3 regions of the Paenibacillus sp. CFBP 13594 genome follow, and region 3 is predicted to be linked to each of the others. Evidence: riboswitches for the same ligand, from Rfam matches in the RefSeq annotation. Region 3 holds a riboswitch; each other region holds the start of a gene.

Region 1 (7,245 bases), on a different contig from region 3:
TCTAAGCCACATAGTTGATTGAATTTTGAAGCTTGTCCGTGGTAAGATGTTAGTCGTGAAATGGGCCAACCGCATGGCGGTGAGCCTGGCCTTTGAGGCTGCTGTTGATAGCGCCGAAGGTGTCGGTGGTTATACGGACTCAAGTCTGTAATGTACCATCCTATGGGGAGGAAGATAACGCATGGTTTTTTCGCAAGAGGAAGTCGAAGCTCATCTGGGAAGGCTGGAAGGCTGGGAACTGGAAGAGGGACGGTGGATTGTACGTAAATTCGTGTTCTCCAACTACATGAAAGGGATTGCATTTGTGGATGAGGTCGCTGCGATCTCGGAAGCATTCAATCATCATCCTTTTATTACGATTGATTATACAACGGTTACGCTGCGTCTCACATCATGGGATGCGGGTGGTATCACATCTGTAGATATCAAGGAAGCAGGGCAATATAACGAAGCTTATGACAAAATGAGGTCGCAATAACGAGGTCGGTTATTATCACGCGGCCAGAAGTGAGTGAACCATATATGTCAGACTATAATCAGAAACAACCTCTTATTGCTGTCGTAGGCAGTCTCAATATGGATCTTGTGGTGAAGACAGACACGATTCCGGAAGAGGGAGAGACGGTGAGCGGTGAGGAGCTGCATTATCTCGCTGGTGGCAAGGGGGCGAACCAGGCTGTTGCCGCTGCGCGTCTGGGTGGACAGACTACGATGATTGGTGCGGTGGGATCGGACGGTTTTGGCGAACGTCTGCTGTACAGTCTGACGGAAAGTGGTGCAGATGCCTCGCAGGTTCGCATCTTGGAAGACACGGTTACAGGGACGGCTTCCATCTGGCTCTCTCGGGGAGACAACCGGATTATCGTTATTCCTGGTGCAAATGGGCAAGTGGTGCCTGAGATGCTGGAAGAGGCGGATACGGTAAAAAGCCTGACTGCAGCCGCAGCGGTGCTGCTGCAGCTGGAGATCCCGCTGCCAGCGGTTACCCGCGCCGCCCAACTGGCGGCTGAAGGCAGCGCACTGGTGGTGCTCAACCCGGCTCCCGCGGTGCCGGGTCTGCCCCAGGAGCTCCTGCGGTGCGTCGACGTTGTCACGCCGAACCGCAGTGAGCTTGCCGTGCTTACCGGCCGGGATCATCTCCGGCCGGAAGACCTGGATGCGGCGGTCGCAGAGCTCGCCGCATCCCTCGGGGCCGCTGTCGTCACAACGCTCGGCCCCGAGGGGGCTGTGTACGCGGCAGCGCCTGGTGGTCGCGTACAAGCAGGGCGTGCCGGCGCATGCCGTGCGCCCGGCTACGCCGTAAGCGCCGTCGATACGACCGGCGCTGGCGATTGCTTCAACGGCGCGTTGGCGGTAGCCCTCGCGCGCGGTGAGACGTTGGACGCGGCCGTAGGCTTTGCCATGGGTGCGGCCGCGTTATCCGTGACGAAGCTCGGCGCCCAGTCCGGGATGCCGTTCGCACGTGAAGTGGAGGCCTTTCTGGACGAGCATGCGGCAAAGGCTTAATAATTGATATAACAAAGAGGCTCTTACTCTCCGAAAAGGGGATTAAGGGCCTCTTTGTTATGCGTGTGCAGAGATTATTTCTTCTCTGAAAGCCACATGGCGATATTTGCAATCTCTTCATCTTGCAGCTTGCCCTTGAAGGAAGGCATGCCACCTTTACCTTTGACAATCGTAGAATAGATCTTCTCCAGATCATCCTGGCTGCCGATGTTTGCCAGAGCAGGTCCTACGCCACCTTGCAGCTGATCCCCGTGACAGGAGATACAATTGGCTTTGACCAGTGCTTCAGCCTGTCCGGCATCCAATGTGACTTCCGGCATGGTTGGCTTGGCTTCTTCAGCCACTTCTTCTTTCCCTGGAAGCGTAAACATTAAAACAATAGCTAAAGCGCATGCTGCAAAAAATACTCCGCTCATGATCCATTTGTGCATCCCTTATGTCCCCTCCAGAATGAAAGATCATCTAACCTAAAACTATCCATATCATTATAACGGAACCTGTACTGACATCATAGCATTTTGTGGGAAAATTTTGAACTAATCACATAACAAGGCGCAAATTTAGTTGTTTTGCAAGAGATTCTAATCACGAGGCCCTTCATAAACCATACAGTGAAAGGGCTTTAAGCCGCTTGGGGTCTGTCGTTCGTATGTATCCTGGGTGACAAATCCACTCTTCAGATAGACTTGAATGGCACGAGCATTCCAAGTGAGCACTTCCAGATCGATCTCATTCTTCGGATTTCGGCGAATGGCTTCCTGTACAATGGCCGTGACAAAAGCTGTCCCTTGACCCTGACCACACAGCTCTGGATGCATGCCGAGGCCAATCCGGGTTACCCCTTGAAGTGGGAAGTATTGAGCAAATCCACATATACGATCGTTCTGATCCAGGACGATTGCATATTGCTCCTGTCGCAGCTGTGCATCTCCGAATTCCACTTCCAGAGCTTTCATCTGCTCCCAGGGGAGCCAGCTGTAGATATTGTAAGGCGGATCATACTGCCAACTGCAGATGAGCTCCGCATGTTCTTCTCGCATGGGTACAACGTGAAACGTCACAGGGGCTTCCTTCATACACTTGCATGCTCCTTTCCTTGAAACAGAACTCTTTGTCCACTCTACAAAAGTGATGTTCTTTTAGCAAGTCTTCCTTCCCCAGAAAAAAAATGAAACAAAAGTTCCGGTAATTTCGTTTATATTATAACGGGATGGGTAAAAACATCATAAGGGCACGGACGAACGAACGCAAAATGAACCTGTTGATGTCGCAGGATATACCCAGAGTATACCTTGCAACATGAATAAGGATTGAAGCACAAAAAAACCGCCGGATACATTCCTGCGGAGAATGTACCGGGCGGTTCTGTTATGCTTCTTGCTTCGTTCCAGTATGGTTAATGGTTACAGCATTATGTTGCTCAGCTTGTCCCTAGTCAAGGGCCAGTGATTCATATGCGTCCGTGCTCATAATCCGTTTCGCGCCAACATAACGATTGGCCCAATAGTTTTCACTCAATGCACTGATCGTAACGCCTTTGGAAGAAGAGGAGTGTGCAAACTTTCCATCCCCTACAAAGATTCCTACATGGGATACGCCTTTACCTGTTGTATTAAAGAACACCAGATCGCCAGCTCTCATTTCCATGCGGGATACAGAATCGCCCATGTCGAATTGGGAACTGGATTGGCGTGCCAAATCAATACCCAACTTGTCGAATACATACCGTGTAAATCCGGAGCAGTCAAAGCCGTTAAGCGTTGTTCCCCCACTTTTGTATGTAGTTCCCATTGCTGAATCAATTACTGTGTCCATCTTTGAATCTGCGAATGCGCTACCTGCACCAAGCGATAAAGCGAATGTGATGCTAAGTACAGCTGCGGTTAATTTCTTCTTGAACAAGAGATATTCCCCTTCCAATGCCTGCGAGGTTAGCTTAAGGATTCGGTTGAAGGTCCCCTATGATCCCTCTGTAGCAAGATCAATTCACCCATAACTGGTTCCCCCGCTTCCCAGGTGCCAGGAATTTGGCTGTGCTAGTTATGCACCTGCGAAATCAAGAAATGACGATTTAATTTTAAGTAGTTACAAATATGAATGTAAAGATTACAAAGTTGTTACTAAAAACTCACTGCGATTATTGTAACAGAGGAGTACGGCTTTGGCAACGTTTAGCAACAAATTTAGCAAAAAAAACCTCGACCTTTGACGGGGAAAGGTTGAGGTTTGCCTATTTATAAGTACATATTAGGCCATGAGTTTAACTTGTGATGGTAACAATTTTTAATCTATCTGCTCTCACCTTTGGATATTTTGGACTGCCATAATCGGAAATGGCTGCATATTTTCCACAGACTCAATAGACATCTGGCAAGTGGATACGTCTGTTGTAGTATAAGTCCGGTAAGTCCCGTTAATAACCATGAGGCTGAAGTGAATGCCCCAAAGACGAGCAGGTGTACTCCGCCCAGCAGGAGTGCAATGCCGATTACAGCGATGAGATGACGCAGTGCAATCCAGAGTGCTTTGAGGGTACCGTGAGCCCCGCCTTCTCCTTCTGGTGCCGAAACACCGAACTGCATGTAGAGTATGGCATGGTGGATGATCCAGCCATATACAATCCAGGCAGCAACATAAGGTATACCAGGCAAAAGTAATTGAAGGGAATGAAAACCTTCCATGAGAATAGAGTAGAGCTTCGGTATGAGCCAGTAGGCGGGCAGAAGGATCAATAATGTACGTACGGTGTGTAGCAGCAGCATCGGTTTCCACAGATTTTTGATTCCGCGGACAAAGGGGATGCGCTCTTCTGTAGAATTAAAGTGCTGAAGTGAGTAGAGCAGTCCTGCCTGAATGAGGGGGCTGATCAACATGCGAACCAGCAGCATGCCCCCGAGAATCCATAGATAACGATGAACCTCCGGATGGGTAGACAGGTTAAGTTGACTTTCCATTTTGAACAAAAGTGTACTCAGCTCCCCCGCATCAGCATCTGGATAGCGCAGGAGCAGTGGGATGACCGCCGATTGTACCATTCGATAGAAGAAATATCCCCAAATGAGTTGATAGAGAAATAAGAGTGCGGCAATGAACATATGCTGACGGACGAGAAACCAGCCTTCACGTATTTTCGCTTTCACCGTTTCCACCTCACCATGACAGACCTCCGAATATGGCTTCTATTAGTTTGGTTACACTCATGCTCCAGCGGGACTTCGCCCGCTCATCCAGTCCGGATTTCAGGAAATTGTTCATATGGCGGTTCTCCAGCACGATCGAGTACAGGGGATCGGTCATGGCCCAGGATACGGGGGATGTGTGAGTTAATTTATAGGTGATGCGATCTTCTTTGCCATTCCATTGCTTGGTGAGGATATGCCCGTCTTCAAAAGCAATGCGAACAGGAACGGCGCTGTAATCACTCCCTTTTTTTGCGATCGTCACGGATGACTCGTACAATGTTTGACCGTCTTTCTGTACGGGCGTAACACGAATCTTCTCTACAGCAAAGTCAGCCATCCCGTTACCATAGACATATTGATCAAAATAATCAGACCAGGAAGTGCGGGTCACTTGTTCCACAACGTTCTGAAAATCAGCCGAAGTGGGATGTTTGAAGCGGTACTTCTTCACATAGGTAGAGAGAATGCGTTCCATCTTTTTGGCACCGACTTGGTGTTCAATACCAAGCAATACAAGCTTGCCACGTGTATAGACATTGGCTGCATACTCATTCTGTGAATCGAACTTCCAGGATTCTTGTGTTAACGATGAAGGAGAAGTAATCAGTCCCGATTGTACCGGCAGATTTGGAATCAATCCGTATTCCTGCTCCATTAGTTTGTCTTCTGCATAAGAGGTGAACCCCTCATCCAGCCAGGCTTCCTCGAATTCGTTGCTGGCAACCATGCCGTAGAAGTACTGGTGTCCGATCTCGTGGACTACGGTACGTTCCAGGTCATAACCTGGCGTAGTATCATCGGCTCCAAAGGCCGTAACTAGTGTAGGGTATTCCATACCTCCAGCACCGTTCCCCGCTTTGGGTGGAACTACGATGGATAAGGTAGCATAAGGATATGGGCCAAACCATTTGCTATAATTGGCTAGAGCGGCCTTCGCGGCGTAGAAATAACGTTCTTTCAGATCCTGATGAGCTGGGTCCAGATATAACTTGATTCGTACACCAGGCACATTGGGTGCAGAGAAGGGTTCCTCGGCGTACACAAAATCGGGTGAGGCTGCCCAGGCGAAATCATGCACATCATCGGCATAGAATTGATAGACCTTTTCTCCATTTTTCACCACGGCTTGCTGCGTCGGAAATCCGGTAGCAGCCACTTTGTATGTTTCAGGCACCCGAATACGTACACTATATATACCGAAGTCGGCGTAAAACTCTGAGTTGCCATGGTACTGGTGCAGATTCCAGCCTTCCGTTGTTTGTCCACGCCTGCCTACAGGTTCATAGGCACTTAATTTGGGAAACCATTGACCTGCCATGACAAAATGATCAGCAGTTCCCATTCGTGCAAAAATCTTCGGCAGATTCACTTCAAATCTGGTGTGGAGCGTAATGCTTTCCCCGCCTTTGACGGGTTTGGGCAAGCGTACTTTAATGAGGGTGGTGTCCTTGATATTTCCGTCATCTGGTTGCACATACTGCATCCGATGCAGCAGAGAGAGCCCGTCCTCCGTTTTCATTTCGGTAATGTTCATGGAGCCATAACCATTGGTAGGCATGACATCACCCCGAAGCTTTCCACCGGATTCCTTCATAAAGGTGGTGTCAGCAGAAGAGAAGGCGTTGGGATACATATGAAAGTAAAGCTCGCTGACGGTCTTTTTACCTGGATGTGTCCAGGTAATCGTCTGAGTCCCTTCCAGTACATTCCCTTCGACCAGTTTTACATCCATGTGATATTCCACAACACGGTTGCTGTACACTTCGGCAGTAGGGGTCTGTACACTTTCTGGAGGAGCTGGTGTTGGAGCTATTGCCTTGGGCTTGCCCGATTCGGGGGCGAGTACTGGCAATTCGGAATGAGTTGAGCGATTATAACCCAGAGTGATCCATATCCCTCCGGCAAGTACACACAGGGCCAGGGATACAGTGAGCCAGCTCTTGGCGCGTCGTGGAATCATCGTTAAATACCTCCCGTTGACAAGCATCTACAGCATGTATATGTTTGCAATGGGACAATTATTAGTTAAAATATTTGTATCAACCCTTGGAGGCTATAAACATGGACCAAAACGAGCAAAACGGCAAAAAACAGATTGCCTTGAATATCGTTAGTGCAAAAAGCAAGCATAAAGGCTTCGGTGCAGGCTCCATTGAACTGAATAACCTTTCCCCGGTCATTATTGATAATGGCGAAGCCAAAATCGATATTGGTGCGATGCATGCGAAGAGCAAAGTGGAACGCAATATCAAGTTCTCTACCAATCGTGAGGATGTGCCCAACGGACGCCAGGTATGGCTGGTATGGGTAGCTGTCGATCGCACGGAGGAAGGCCAACTGTATGGTGGAGCAACGGCATGTGAGATGTGGATTGATACGGAAGCAAGACGTGGATGGAAACTGCTGGCGGAACATGTGAATCGCATGGATTATGCCTTGAAGCGTCGCTTCATGCTGGATGAGCTTGGACCTGAAGCTCGAGCTGCACTTAAGACACTGCTGATCTCACACAACGAAGACTGGTGGAATGCTTCTCCAGATGTATTGAAGGAAGCAC
Region 2 (7,245 bases), on a different contig from region 3:
GTTGATGTTAGACATGGTTAGATCACGCAAACGTTTGAAAATGGACATTATGTTATTCCTCCTAGTCGATATTACATCGTATATAAACATACATACGTAACAATCTACAACTCGTTTCAATTTTAGCAAATAAAATCAAAACATTCGATGGCACTTATGTCAGGAAGATCGTTTATCTTTGTTCAGATGATCCTCCATCAACCTCTCTGCAGTCTGCACGATTTCGTCGATTTGCATCCGCGTGATGGAATCAAAATGAATACCCATGATTACCGTAACAGTTACTTTCAGCTGCAAGGCAGCCTTTCGGGCGAGCCGCTCACACAGCTCTTGTTCTTTATGCCCAGGAATACGGACCGTCGTCCCGCTTACGCGCTCATGATCCACGTAGAACGTGGCTACGGCGCCAATATGCGCCTTTCCTCCGGTAACGAAAAAAACCTTATCTTCTCCTGCTTCAATCACCTGTAAACGTATGGATTTCAAATCATATGTACTCATACCCATCCACCTATCCTTTTCTATATGTTATATATGGAGGAATTATGGCTGTCATGAGCTAAATCGGCAATGAAACTTCTCACACTGCGCATATTTTATGGAACCCCCGGGTATACCAAGGAGAACGTCATTTTGGAAAAGGAGGCCGATATTATGCGCGTACGCCTCATTATGCTGATGGTTATCGTTATTTTTCTCGGAGGATATCATGCTCCAGTTTCAGCGCGGGATGTTTCAAGCCCGCCAAGTGAATCAGTATCAGGTTCGGATTCTGCGGAAGAAGAACAACTGACATTGGGACAGTTACGTCAAAAATATGCCGACACGTTCAAAACCAATGGTCCTTCAACCAAGAAGGTTGCACTGACTTTCGATGATGTACCTGATCCACGGTTTACTCCACAAGTACTGGATGTATTGAAGAAATACAATGTCAGAGCTACATTCTTCATCGTGGGTAGTCGTGCTGAGAAACATCCGGATCTTGTGAAACGCATCATCAAGGAAGGGCATATGGTTGGTAATCACAGCTACAATCATCCTGAATTCAGTAAGCTGTCGATGAATGCCTTTCGCAAACAAATTTTACATACCGGGGATATTATTCGACGTTTGGCGGGATATACGCCCAAGATGATTCGGCCGCCTTATGGAGACATTAATGAAGAACAGCTGAGATGGGCTGCCAAACAACACTATAGCATTGTGAACTGGAACGTAGACTCCCTGGACTGGAAAGGCCTTTCAAAGGAACAGGTGAAAGATAATATTCTTTCTGCTGTAAAACCCGGCTCCATCGTTTTGCAACATGCTGGAGGCGGTGTAGGATCAAACCTGAACGGCACGGTTGAGGCTTTGCCTGAAATCATTGAAGAATTGCGTAATCGGGGATATGAACTGGTCACCTTGGACGAAATGTTGGGATTGCCAAAGGCCAAAGATTAGGATGACCGTGATACCAAATAATGAGAATATTAAAAGGGTGCTGTTCAATCGCGAATTAGCGACTGGCAGACACCCTGTTTGAATTCATTTTAAATGTTATTTTCTCTCTACTTCAGAATGTACAGCTCAATATCCTGAAAACCAAATGAGCTTACAGACTGTTTGCTACCCGGGATAAAGATATCAATCCGGTGACCTTTGATTGCACCGCCCACATCTCGCGCTGTGGCTACAAAAGCCTGTTTTGGCAATCCTGGATGGCTATGACCAGTTACCAGTACTTTGGTTCCGAGTGGAATTACACTTGGATCAACTGCAATCGTGCCCAGTTCAAGATCATTTCCGAAATAATCGACTGCACCCCAGCCTCCATTTTCAGACGGATCTGCAGAGTATGCCGTTGCTTTTACGTTCACAGCTTTGCTGTAATCGAATGTTTTACCCCAGGCTTGAACAACTTTGTTATCTGCGTTAACGTCCAAGCTCGCTGTAGTAACAGTCTTCGCTTGGGTCTTGCTCTCCGCTGCCGCAGCGGCTGCTACATTGTTTGACTTACCGGGAATCGTAATTTTCAAACCACCATAAATGTTGTAAGGCGAAATGTCGTTGTTTGCTTTAACTAACGTGTTAATTGCTACTCCGTATTGTTTCGATAAGGTGTAGAAGGTATCCCCCTCTTTGGCCACATGAACTGAATCGGCGTGAGCCGGAACGGCTTGAATGAGCATTGCTGTTGTCATTAATGCTACTGCTGTTTTGGCTATACGTTTCTTGTTAATCATGGTCTTCCTCCCTCATTGTGCCTGCGAAGTTAGTTGTCGGATTCGGATGAGGAGCCCATCCTATAGGTTCATCATTACATTTGAAACGATATGTACCCCTAATTCACCCCAAGCAGTGTGCTGTAGATCTTCCCCCTGCACAATCTGCATCGTTACATCCCCCGCACTCCCTGTCCGGAAGTTTCGGCAGAGTTCAATATATCACAATTTTGTAACCTGAACTTGTAGTAATTCTTACCAAATGGTTTTAACATGTGTAAGCACGTGTAAGAATACTGAATACTCTAAAACTGTTGGGCGAGATGTCCCCTATATATTTGGTAACAGAATAGTTACTTTTCCGAATCCTATATTTGATTATTTTCAAACAAAAAATAGCGTCACCGACTCGAGGTCAGTAACGCTATTTAATCACTTCATTTAGAGTACTTTCGCAAGAAAATCACGTGTACGTGAATTTTTCGGTGCTCCAAACACCTCATCAGGTGTTCCCTCTTCCACAATAACCCCGCCATCCATGAACAGGATCCGGTCTCCCACTTCACGTGCAAAACCCATCTCATGGGTTACGATGACCATCGTCATCCCGCCTTCTGCAAGACGTTTCATGACATCCAGTACCTCACCGACCATCTCGGGGTCCAATGCCGACGTAGGCTCGTCAAACAGCATGACATGAGGCTGCATGGCCAATGCTCTAGCAATGGCGATCCGCTGCTTCTGTCCACCGGACAGCTGATTCGGGAATGTATCTTTTTTATCATACAAGCCCACGGTATTAAGCAAATCAGCAGCAATCTTCTCCGCTTCCAGAGTAGATTGTTTCTTCACTTTAATCGGAGCGATCGTGATATTTTGCTCTACCGTTTTGTGTGGGAACAGGTTGAAGTGCTGGAACACCATGCCCATTTTCTCACGAGTTGCGTTGATGTTATGCTTGGGGTCCGTGATTGACACGCCTTCAAAATCAATCTCTCCTGAGGTAGGCTGTTCCAGTAGGTTCAAACAACGCAAGAATGTACTTTTACCTGAACCGGAAGGACCGATGACCACGACAACCTCACCTTTGCCAATCGTCACGTTTATGCCCTTAAGCACATCGTTATTACCATAAGATTTGTGTAATTGTCTAACGTCTATCACTTGCACTCAACTTCCTTTCCAGTCGTCCCAGCAGCTTGGACAAAATGAACGTCATTACAAAGTAGATGGCTGCTGCAATCAAAAATGGACTCAATCCTTGGTACGTAATGTTTTTGACAACACTTGCCTGATACATAATATCCACCATACCGATAACGGAGATAATGGAGGATTCTTTAATGATAGTTATGAATTCATTACCAATCGCTGGTAATACAGCTTTGAAGGCTTGTGGCAATATGATATAACGCATCGCGGCGCCTCTTCCCATACCTAATGAACGCGCTGCCTCCAACTGACCACGATCCACACCTTGGATACCCGCACGGAAAATCTCCGCCAGATAGGCACCACTGTTGATTGAAAGTGTAATGATACCTGCCTGAAGTGCAGTGAAGTTAATGCCAAAGCTCAGGGAAAAACCATAGTAAATAATCATCAATTGTACCAGCATCGGTGTGCCACGGATCACTTCAACGTAAGCTGTACCGATCCAGCGCAAGATTGCAGCGTCATGCAAACGGAACAAACAGATGATCAATCCGATAATTACCCCGAAGATAACCCCGAGTGCAGACAACAGAAGTGTGTATCCTACACCTGTAGCATAGAAACTTTTGTACTCCCAGAACACTTGGAAAATATTTTGTGATTTGTTCGCTTTATCCGCCATCAAGAGGCTGGCGTCCGTCACCATCTGATTGATTTTATCTTCACTTTTCAATCGCTCCAGTGTTCCATTTACTGCAGCTAGCAGCTCGGTATTACCTTTGCGAATCCCGATTGCCGCTTCTGCTTGCTCTTCGTCCGGAACAGCAGCAGCAAGTCCAATAATATCGTCCAGATAACCTGCAGCAACGGTATCTTCAACGATTGCCGCGTCAATGCGTTTTGTTTGCAGTTGAAGCACAATATCCGAGATTTTATCAAGCGCAGTAAGCTTCGCTCCTGGAATACTCTGTCCGATCGTTTCCTGAATGGAGCCTTTCTGAACGCCAATTTTCGCATTTTCAAGTTCTGCCATGGTTGGATATTTGTCTTTATCCACATTGCGAACCATGATCACTTGTTTTGATTTATAATAGGTGTCGGAAAAATCGATACTTTTCTTCCGCTCATCCGTCGGCGTCATACCTGAAATTACCAGATCAACACGCCCGCTCTGCAATGAAGGCAGAAGACCGTCGAAGCCCATATCCTCAATCACAAGTTCTGCGCCAAGATCTTTGGCAATCTCTTTGGCGATCTCAATATCAAAACCGACGATTTCATCTTTGCCATTAATCACTTTATGGAATTCATAGGGTGCAAAATCGGCACTTGTACCGAGCACCAGCTTTTTACTGCTTGAATTGTCTGTAGTCCCACTTGCAAGTGCCACAGGAACGGCAGTTGTCAGCAGAACGACAAAGGTCAGCAGCATTATGGTGTAACGACTTATTAATTTCAACCTTGTTCTCTCCCCTTACAATACTTTGTATGCTTCTCATGTTGATGACTGAGTCATTATAAAGTACAATGCATGATTATGCAATGCATTTTGGCATTACAAATCTTGACTTGTTTCTGAAAAATTGAAGCAAACATGATATAATCAATGAATTATTTTCATTTTTGCATAAGGAGTTTACTAATGACAGCTAACAAATCACAAATTCTGACGGTTATTGATCAATATGCTTCCCGTTTTAAAGCCATTTCATCATATATCGGTGCCAACCCCGAACTGGGAAATGAAGAGTATCTCGCTTCTGCCCGTTTGAAAGAAGAACTGGTCTTCCACGGTTTCACTGTAGAGGCTCCAATCCTTGGACTGGAGACAGCCTTTATCGGAACCTATTCAGCGGCCAAACCCGGCCCTACCATTGCATTATTGTGTGAATATGACGCCTTGCCGGAGATTGGTCATGCTTGTGGTCACCATCTGATCTGCATGATGAGTCTTGGAGCTGCTGTTGGGCTGAAATCCATTCTGGATGAAGTAGGTGGAACGATTAAAGTGTTTGGCACCCCCGCTGAAGAGACACGTGGTGCCAAAGTACCGATGGCTGAAGCAGGTTTGTTCGATGACTGTGATGTCGCTCTCATGGCGCATCCATATTATGCCTACGAAAAGTCAGGCAGCTCGCTGGCTATTGATGCAGTGCAATTTGAATTCCATGGCCGATCTTCACATGCTGCTGCAAGTCCGCACGAAGGTATTAATGCTCTTGATGCCGTCATTCAAACGTTCAACGGAATCAATGCATTCAGGCAACAAGTGAAAAGTACCGTTCGCATTCATGGAGTGATCAACAACGGAGGTCAGGCAGCTAATATCATTCCCGACTATGCTTCAGCACAATTTTATGTACGGGCAGCAACTCACAAAGAACTGAATATCCTCACAGAACGTGTGATTCAGATCGCTGAAGGTTCTGCTCTCCAGACAGGATGCAAGCTGGTGACATCCAACTATGAAACGTCCTATGACGAGATGGTTACCAATGAAGCATTCTCAGCTGCGTTTAGTCAAAATCTGATGGAACTTGGTATCCCCCAAGAAGAGATTGTGAGTGGTAATGATCACGGCTCTATGGACATCGGTAACGTTTCCCTGAAATGTCCTGCAATCCATCCCTACATTCGTGTTGTGGATGAGGTTCATACCCTGCACTCCATAGCCTTCCGTGACCTTGCACTTCAGGAGCGCGCGCTGGATGGCATGATTCTGGGAGCAAAGGCACTTGCTACAACAGCCTATGACGTACTGAGTCAGCCAGAGCTGCTTCAAACCATCCGCACGGAGTTTGAGCAAGCTATTCGCTAAAATTCACTTTCAACATGTTATATAGGGGTGCCCTGAACAATCTTGAATTCCAAGCTGTTCAGGGCACCCTTTTTTCTAAATTAGCTGTAAGTATATTCAGCACAAAGCTGGAAATGCTGTGAAAGAAACCTTTGAAAACGATGAAAACAATACATTTTATTACAGTAAATGTGATTCATTTGCTGGCTAACTTGGTTAATTATAACTATAAGTGCGTGTTCTAAAGACCTGTTTTTATAACTTATCCTATATTCAGGAGGTGCTGTCATGCTGCTCGAAGCCATGTATCATGTTCCTCGTGACAAATGGGCTTATGCTTATAATTCGACTACCATACATCTGCGCGTACGAACCAAACGTAATGATGTGCAATACGTGACTGCACTGACCGGAGATAAGTACGATTGGAACGGAACATACAAGGAAATTCAATTGGAGAAGGCTGCTTCGGATAACATGTTTGATTATTGGGAGGCTGCCGTCAAGCCACAATTCAAACGTCTCACCTATATATTTCGGATAACTGCCGGTTCAGAAGATGTTTTTCTTGCGGATAATGGAATTCATTATGAAACCCCCTATCCAACTGGAGGATATTATGAATTCTCGTATATACATGAAATTGATGTGTTTAAGGTGCCCGAGTGGGCCAAAGAAGCTGTCTTTTATCAGATCATGACGGAACGGTTTGCTAATGGAGATCCAAAGCTGAATCCAAAAGAAACTCATGACTGGGGTGGCAAACCTGAGTTGGACAATTATTTTGGTGGAGATCTGCAAGGTGTGCTGGATCATCTGTATGACTTAACTGAACTTGGCGTGAACGCCATTTACTTTACCCCGTTATTCCAGGCCAATTCTTACCACAAATACGACACGATTGATTATAAAAAAGTCGACCCTCATTTCGGCGATAATGCCCTGCTCAAACAATTGACAGAAGAATGTCATCGCCTGGGTATACGTGTCATGCTTGATGCGGTGTTTAACCATTGCAGCGAAGACTTCCCTCCTTTTCAAGACGTACTCCAGAATGGAAAAAACTCTAAGTATGCCGATTGGTTC
Region 3 (7,245 bases):
CCTTCTCTTGGAAAGAACAATTTACACCGCATCAAGTGGAGTACCTTGAAGAACGTGTGATGTCCGCCAAAGTGCTTGATTTTTGGTTCGAGAAGAACGACAGCAAAGAGCACGCGCAGCGGTAACTTTCAGTCGGGACATAATTTCGAATGACATGACAGTCTAATACAGTCACGTGAGACCTAAATGACATTTCATTTAGGTCTCTTTTTGTAAATAAATTTGGAATATAGGAGCCATGCGAATGATTAGTGATACAGAATTGGACGCCCTGCGTCTGTCAGGTGAGAAAGTTAGAGTAGTACGGGACGAGCTGGAATCGAACGATGTAACCGGGATTGTTGTTGCCTGGGATGGCGAGCAGGTACTTATCCGACGTCAGAATCGACGTGTAGTTAAGCTGGATCGCAGTTACAAATATCAGCTGTTCAGCGAGCCGCGCCAGAGTCCACTTAGTGAGTAATAGCTTATGATTATGGCAGAGCCATGAGCGTTTAAATGTTTGGAATTACCATGATATCTTGGCATAATTGGCTCACTCGGGAGAGAAGATAGGTACAGTGAGGAAGATCTGTAACTATAAGCCGAGAGGGTGTGCTACAAGCCATGACATTGATGAATGATAAAGTTCATGCCTACAAGGATCAGATTGGAGCATTAAGCGATGTACTGCCAGGTGTGGTGAAGTCGTATCATGAGTTTACCGGAGAATGTTTCCAACCTGGCGTGATTGATGCCAAGACAAAACAGCTAATTGCGCTTGGGATTGGATTATTCGCCAACAATGAGGTATGTACCTTCTACCATGTAGAAGAAGCCCGTGCCAAGGGAGCAACAGATCAGGAGATTATGGAGACCGTTGCGGTGGCCGGAGCTGTTGGAGGAGGACATGCCCTCTCTCAGGGTGCGATGCGAGTGCAGAAGGCGCTGAATTAGTAAGCGATGCAACATACATTTTTCTAAGTACAAAAAAGGCATCCGGTTAATAACCGATGCCTTTTTGTATGTGAATTACATTTTACCTAACATTTTATCATACATAAACTGTCCAGTTACCCGACGTGCTGTTACGTAACGATCATTGAAGTATGGATTCGATAACTTCGTGATGCTTACACCTTTACTGCTGGAGGCATGAGCGAATTGTCCGCCGCCGATATATACACCTGTATGTGAAATGCCTTTGCCTGTTGTATTAAAGAACACCAGATCACCTGTCCGAACATTGCTCTTGGATACTGGCGTACCTGCTTTGGCTTGCTGCTGAGAAGTACGTGGCAATTCAATGCTGTATTTGTTGAAAAGATATCTCATAAAACCAGAACAGTCGAAGCCGGCTACAGTCGTGCCACCCCATTTGTAAGGAATACCTGTCATGTTGTTCACTACGGAGTTGATACTGCTTGCCTCTGTGCTTGTTGCCCCGGATGTAAATAATACAGCTGCTCCAAAAATGGAGATAATCAGTTTTTTCAAAATCAATGTTCTCCCTTCGATGCCTACGGAGTTAGCTAAGGGTTCGGTAGAAGGTTCCCTATATTTCCTATGTATAAGAATAATTCACCCAAATTGGTTCCCCCGTTTTCAAACATGAAACTCGGCAATGAATAATTAAGTTTTTGTAACTATTTGAAACTATATTGCATAAATGCGTAATTGTCAAACCCATTTAAAACCCTTCGTAATACCTCAATGTTAGCGGAATTAAGGTTTTTATATGAAAGAAGGGATCAAGTTTGGGTACCATTCATGACAAAAACGTCATTATTGGTTCGTTTAAGACGAATTTGGATAAATAAATAGGTTTGTCATGAGTTAAAAGAACTATCCCGTTATGTAGAATTAGAGAGATTATATTCATTAAGTTGCATATATTGACAAAAATCGATTTTTTGCATATTATCTGATTATCCAATCCACATATTGGATTAAAATTGATTTTATTATGCGATAATTACGCGTTTCATAAGTAAAGTAGAAGTGGAAGATTTATAAAAACGAACATAGGAGAGTGTTACATTTGAAAGCAAAGAAAATAATTACTTTTGTCCTGGCATGTACGATGGTGTTCTCAGCAGTTGGAATGGCAGTTCTCCCTGTAGGGACGGTATCTGCTGCGGATGCTTCAGGTACTACAGCGAGTATTTCTGATATTTTGAAGAACCAGCTCCCGGATGGAGGTTGGAGAAAAGATTATAAACAGACAAGTGGAGAGTGGGCGAAGTCCACGATAGACAACAAGGCTACATACTCAGAAATTAGAAGATTGGCGAAGGAATTTAAAAAGACGAATGATCCCCGATACTCCACAGCTGCAATCAAAGGGATTAACTTTTTGATCAACATGCAGTATTCAAACGGCGGATGGCCACAAGTTTACCAAAGCTCCGGATATCACAAGCATATCACTTACAATGATGATGCCATGATTAACGTAATGATCATGCTGGATGAAGTAGCAGCACGCAAAGGTGATTTCTCGTTTATAGACAGCACACTTGCTAACCGTAGTAAAAATTCAGTTGCCAAAGGTGTGGAGGCGATTTTGAATACACAGGTCGTTTCAGGTGGTAAGCTGACAGCTTGGGGACAACAACATGATTCCAGTTCCCTTAAACCAGCGAGCGCAAGAATCTACGAAGTGCCATCGCTGACAGCTGGAGAGAGTGTAACGATTGTTAAATTTCTGAAAACCAGATCTGCTAACGCTAAAATTACCGCATCCATTAAAGGAGCGGAGGCTTGGTTTAACAAGGTGAAAATTACGGGGTACAAATATGAAAGAGCTAATGGAGATAGTAAAATTATCGCTGATTCCAAAGCTGCACCAATTTGGGCACGCTTCTATGAGATAGGAACAGATAAACCAATCTTTATTGGTCGTGACGGGGTAGTTAAATACAAATTAAGTGATATTGATAAAGAAAGAAGAGGCGGGTATGCATGGTATGGCAACTGGCCTTCCAAGCTGTAAATTGTAGTATGCTTCCGTTTTAATGAACCAAACTCTTAGTAGTTAAAGGTAAAGCCTGAATCGACATGGACGTCTGGTTCGGGCTTTATTGTTATTATTTTCAGTGTTGACATGATAGATTCCACATGATATATTACTTCTTGTCGCCGATATTGATCACGGAGATACAATATGCGGTCGTGGCGGAATTGGCAGACGCGCACGGTTCAGGTCCGTGTGGGCTAACCCCCGTGGAGGTTCGAGTCCTCTCGACCGCATCTAATAAAAAGACTCCTTAAGCGTTAGCTTAAGGAGTCTTTTTTTGCATTTTTTGATATAACACTAGATTTAGTATCCAACAGGTTAGTGTTTAGCTGCACGTACAGCAAATGTCTTCCATCAGCCATACGGAACGTTTATTGTGCTGCGGTAACATTAACGCTGTCAATATTTGGTCCTTCCGATCCAGTGGTAACCACTTTCAATGTATTGGTCCCCGTGTTCATGGGGACCTGTATTGTTTTTTCAACCCAAGTGGACCAGCTTCCCGTTGCCGGAAAGGGGTCGTTGCTAATGACTTTGGTTCCGTTCACAAAAATGTCGAGGTTACGGGTTCCGCTTTCCAGCGCATAACGAAACTTTACGTTTTTAGTACCTGTAATTGTGTTATTAATACCGTTCCATTGAATGGCTGAACCAGTCATCGCATTGAAGTTAACATACCCGGAGCCAGTGTAACCAGGGTAGATCGTTTCAATGGTAGCATCCGTAAGAGTTGTTCCGGTCTCGGCTTCATAAGTAGTGCCGCTGCCTGTATTTCCGCCGTTATTCCCGCCAGTAATGTTGGCAACAAACGTTGTTACGCTCTGAGCCGGGAGCTGTGCCGAGAAGGCCCCATTGGATACGTTAAGCGAGGCCCCGCTTGCCAGGTTACGACTGCTGTCCGTAACCCAAGAAGACACCGTGGAGGCATTACCATTCTGCAGAACGAATTTTTGGCTTGTTGCCGAAGTTCCACGGTTAATTGCTACGACAACGACCTTGTTATCCCCTTTGTAGGCAGAAACAAATGTGTTTGTATCCGGATTTTTCGTTGCATCGACCCGCAGGTAGCCAGGACGTACAAATTTGGAGAAATGGGCCATATTATATCCGCGTTTGCTTATGGTACCGTCTTCTTTCATCGGACCATACTGTCTGCGGATGTACCACCACACATAGGCCTGGAAATCACCTTCCACCATGGCATTGTGCATGTGATAGGAAACGTCTAATGCTTCAGGCCAGCGGTCTGCTGAGTTGTTGTCACTGTTCGGAACATACACCTCAGTCATCCACAGTTCTTTGCCGGCTCCTTTTTGCTTAAAGAGAGGGTAGGCAAAATTGGAAATCTGGGTTCCATACGTATGTGCTCCCAGAATGTCCATGTTGGCAAGTGCCTGCGGATCATTCAGGATGGGGTCGGATATGTTCTTTAAGTACTGGAAGGATTCAGGCGCCATGACTTTGGTACCTTGAATGGACCCGGCATTTTCTTTCATGAAACGAAGAATTTCTTGTGGAGTCCACCAGGTCCAGTCATGAGCATAATCCGGTTCATTTTGCACAGAAATGGCATACAGATCTACGCCGTTATTTTTCATATAGGTTACAAAATCATTCAGATGTTGCGCATATGCGGCATATTTGTCGTATTTCAGACGTTTGGCATTGGTGTCCCCATTGCGGTTGAACGTTTCCACCATGCTGCTCGGAGGATTCCATGGGGAGGCAAATACGATAGCCCCCTTCTCAATAGCGCGTTTCGCTGTGGCAACTTCACGATACCAGTTATTGGAATCTGGATCAACGTAGATCCTGAGAATTGAGAAGCCTAACTGATTCTGGTCATTACCAAAAGCAGTTTCACGTTGAGCGGGAGTCAGATCACCAATCCAGGCAGGAAGGTTAATGCCCCCAAAGCCCTTGATCAGCTGTTTTTCCGAGGACAAATTAATGTTGGCATCGTTGGCTGCTGACACATTTGTCGGGGTTAACATCAAAGGCAGGGCTGTTAAACAGGCCAAAAGAACATTAATCGTCTTTTTTAGTTTGAATTTCACTACTTTCATCCTCCTCGATAGTGGTAAATGGTTACATAGAGAAACCGCGACCAGAAAAACAAACAAGAATAGCGGATTGTCTGGCATTTATTTTATGTAAACCCTTTCAAAACCTCCTTCCATAAATCATAGGAAAGAAATGCAGCACATAAGCTCTTTCATTTGTTGATTCTACTAAATAATTCCTAAACTGAAAACCTGACAAATTACAGTATTTTTTCTAATTAATCTCTATTTTCTAACTGTTCAATGACAGTTCTTGTCTGAATGCTAAGGAAGAAACGGGAATGATGGAGATCTTCACTTGAGATAGAGGTCTTCAAGGGCGGGGATATTATCATTAAGGAAGGCTTTGGCTTACATATTCCTCCCTTCATTATCAAACAATGAGATCACAGAAGTTACAGGGGAGGGAATCATGATGAAGGTACAGAGAAAGAATTATCGATTCATTGCAGGTATCATGGCATTATTGATTGTGTTTTACGCAGGCTTATCGGCAGGAGGGCCTACAGCGGCAGCTTCAGAGTCCCCATCGAATCATAAACGGTTAGCAATTATCATCGATGACGTCGGAAATGACATGAAGGGAACGGCAGAGATTCTTGCGATGCCAGTTAAACTAACGGTAGCGGTTATGCCCTTTTTGCCAACAACAAAGAAAGATGCGATAGCTGCACATGAAAAGGGGATGGATGTGATTGTGCATATGCCCATGGAACCCAAGAAAGGAAGACCTGAGTGGTTGGGCCCGGGTGCAATCACATCCAATCTGACAGATGAAGAAGTACGGGAACGTGTGGAGAAAGCGATTGATGATGTGCCCCACGCCATTGGCATGAACAATCACATGGGTTCTAAAATAACGTCCGACAAACGCATCATGTCCATTGTGCTCGATGTATGCAAGGAGCGGGGCCTGTTCTTTGTCGACAGCCGTACGAACTTTCGCTCCGTGGTGGGGGAACTGGCCATATCCAGAAATATGCCACCTGTAGGTAATGACATTTTCCTGGATGATCAAAACTCCAAGCAACACATTCGCAAGCAACTGGACCTGGCTGCTCAGCGTGCGATCGATAAGGATACCTGTGTTGTCATTGGTCATGTCGGTCATTCAGGGATGAACACATCCGCAGTAATTCGTGAATCCGTCTCCCGTCTGCAAAATCAGGTTCAATTTGTTGGAATCGGTGATCTGGTTCGAGATGTGTGGCAATGGCAATCTGCTCCTACACTACCGACAGATAATAAATAATTCCATTGGCAATGGACTGGGCGATTCGTTTTTGCTCAGCGGGGTCACTCATTCTGGCTCGATCTGCCGCATTGCTCAAAAATCCGGTTTCGACGATGACGGCAGGTTGCTTCACGTAATTCAATATATAAAAGGGCTTGCCCCATACGACCCCGTGCTCCGTTCCGTACAACTTGTTCATGGCATCCTGAATGGATTGGGCCAGCAAATAACTCCTGCCTTCTTTCTGGTGCAGTACCACCGGGCCGTGTGCTGTCGATCGGGGACTCCAGTTCGCATGAATGCTGACCACGATATCTGTACTTACTTCTTCGCTAAGGCTTTTACGTTGGGCAAGATCTCTGGTATGACGGGAGCGGCTGTTCAGCCAGCGGTTCTCATCACTAAGTGCATAATCACCCAGTCGATTGATGATAACGGCATAACCTTTGCTGCGAAGCAGGAGATAGACCTTTTGGCTAATAGCCAGATTGATATCTTTTTCCAGCACACCTTGGGCTGACGTACCACCGTCAATACCGCCATGGCCTACATCAAGCAGGATAACGGGTGCTGCAAAGGCATGATGACTTGAGCGATAAGCATCTCCATCGGTCACTGGCAACATGGATGGACTGTTCTGGGACGGGGCTGCTTTTCCATAAGCGACATGGGGCAGCATGGGAAGGCAATGGAAGCTGATTAACAAGGCTACCGAAGCGGTCAGCAGCTTATGCATGGGAATACACACTCCTTCATGAAATAGGTATCGAATGCAGATTAACGACTCGATGGATACCTTTGGCATTAGACTGTGCATTCTGAGGGTTTTCATACTTCTTTCAATAAAAAAAATGTTTAACCAGTACACATCCTGCACATAATAGAACTATCGTAAGCTCCGCGAATGTGCAGGAGCGAAGGAGGCAGATCATGGCCAAAAGTGATGAATT

The links. A riboswitch is a leader RNA that binds a small molecule or an ion and turns the genes downstream of it on or off. The one in region 3 is predicted to bind cyclic di-AMP.
Region 1: another riboswitch for cyclic di-AMP. It lies ahead of IFU39_RS31585 (C40 family peptidase); the one in region 3 lies ahead of IFU39_RS10160 (C40 family peptidase).
Region 2: another riboswitch for cyclic di-AMP. It lies ahead of IFU39_RS02480 (3D domain-containing protein); the one in region 3 lies ahead of IFU39_RS10160 (C40 family peptidase).

What each region holds. Positions count from the first base shown of each region.
Region 1 is NZ_JACYVQ010000019.1:15,970-23,214, forward strand. It holds gene IFU39_RS31565 (4a-hydroxytetrahydrobiopterin dehydratase) at 182-478, shown strand; gene rbsK (ribokinase) at 523-1,506, shown strand; gene IFU39_RS31575 (c-type cytochrome) at 1,581-1,937, opposite strand; gene IFU39_RS31580 (GNAT family N-acetyltransferase) at 2,088-2,582, opposite strand; gene IFU39_RS31585 (C40 family peptidase) at 2,938-3,408, opposite strand; cyclic di-AMP (ydaO/yuaA leader) riboswitch at 3,412-3,549, opposite strand; gene IFU39_RS31590 (hypothetical protein) at 3,795-4,646, opposite strand; gene IFU39_RS31595 (M1 family metallopeptidase) at 4,657-6,648, opposite strand; gene IFU39_RS31600 (YwhD family protein) at 6,750-7,245, shown strand, end outside.
Region 2 is NZ_JACYVQ010000001.1:514,445-521,689, reverse strand. It holds gene IFU39_RS02495 (PspA/IM30 family protein) at 1-48, opposite strand, end outside; gene lpdD (prenylated flavin chaperone LpdD) at 160-501, opposite strand; gene IFU39_RS02485 (polysaccharide deacetylase family protein) at 655-1,446, shown strand; gene IFU39_RS02480 (3D domain-containing protein) at 1,554-2,228, opposite strand; cyclic di-AMP (ydaO/yuaA leader) riboswitch at 2,231-2,427, opposite strand; gene IFU39_RS02475 (amino acid ABC transporter ATP-binding protein) at 2,649-3,371, opposite strand; gene IFU39_RS02470 (ABC transporter substrate-binding protein/permease) at 3,358-4,794, opposite strand; gene IFU39_RS02465 (M20 family metallopeptidase) at 5,005-6,180, shown strand; partial or broken gene IFU39_RS02460 (alpha-glycosidase) at 6,448-7,245, shown strand, end outside.
Region 3 is NZ_JACYVQ010000002.1:610,236-617,480, reverse strand. It holds gene IFU39_RS10175 (hypothetical protein) at 1-125, shown strand, start outside; gene IFU39_RS10170 (hypothetical protein) at 245-463, shown strand; gene IFU39_RS10165 (carboxymuconolactone decarboxylase family protein) at 607-936, shown strand; gene IFU39_RS10160 (C40 family peptidase) at 1,012-1,476, opposite strand; cyclic di-AMP (ydaO/yuaA leader) riboswitch at 1,482-1,613, opposite strand; gene pelA (pectate lyase) at 2,021-2,974, shown strand; tRNA gene IFU39_RS10150 (tRNA-Leu) at 3,148-3,231, shown strand; gene IFU39_RS10145 (carbohydrate-binding protein) at 3,370-5,064, opposite strand; gene IFU39_RS10140 (divergent polysaccharide deacetylase family protein) at 5,519-6,313, shown strand; gene IFU39_RS10135 (N-acetylmuramoyl-L-alanine amidase family protein) at 6,288-7,031, opposite strand; gene IFU39_RS10130 (YqzE family protein) at 7,226-7,245, shown strand, end outside.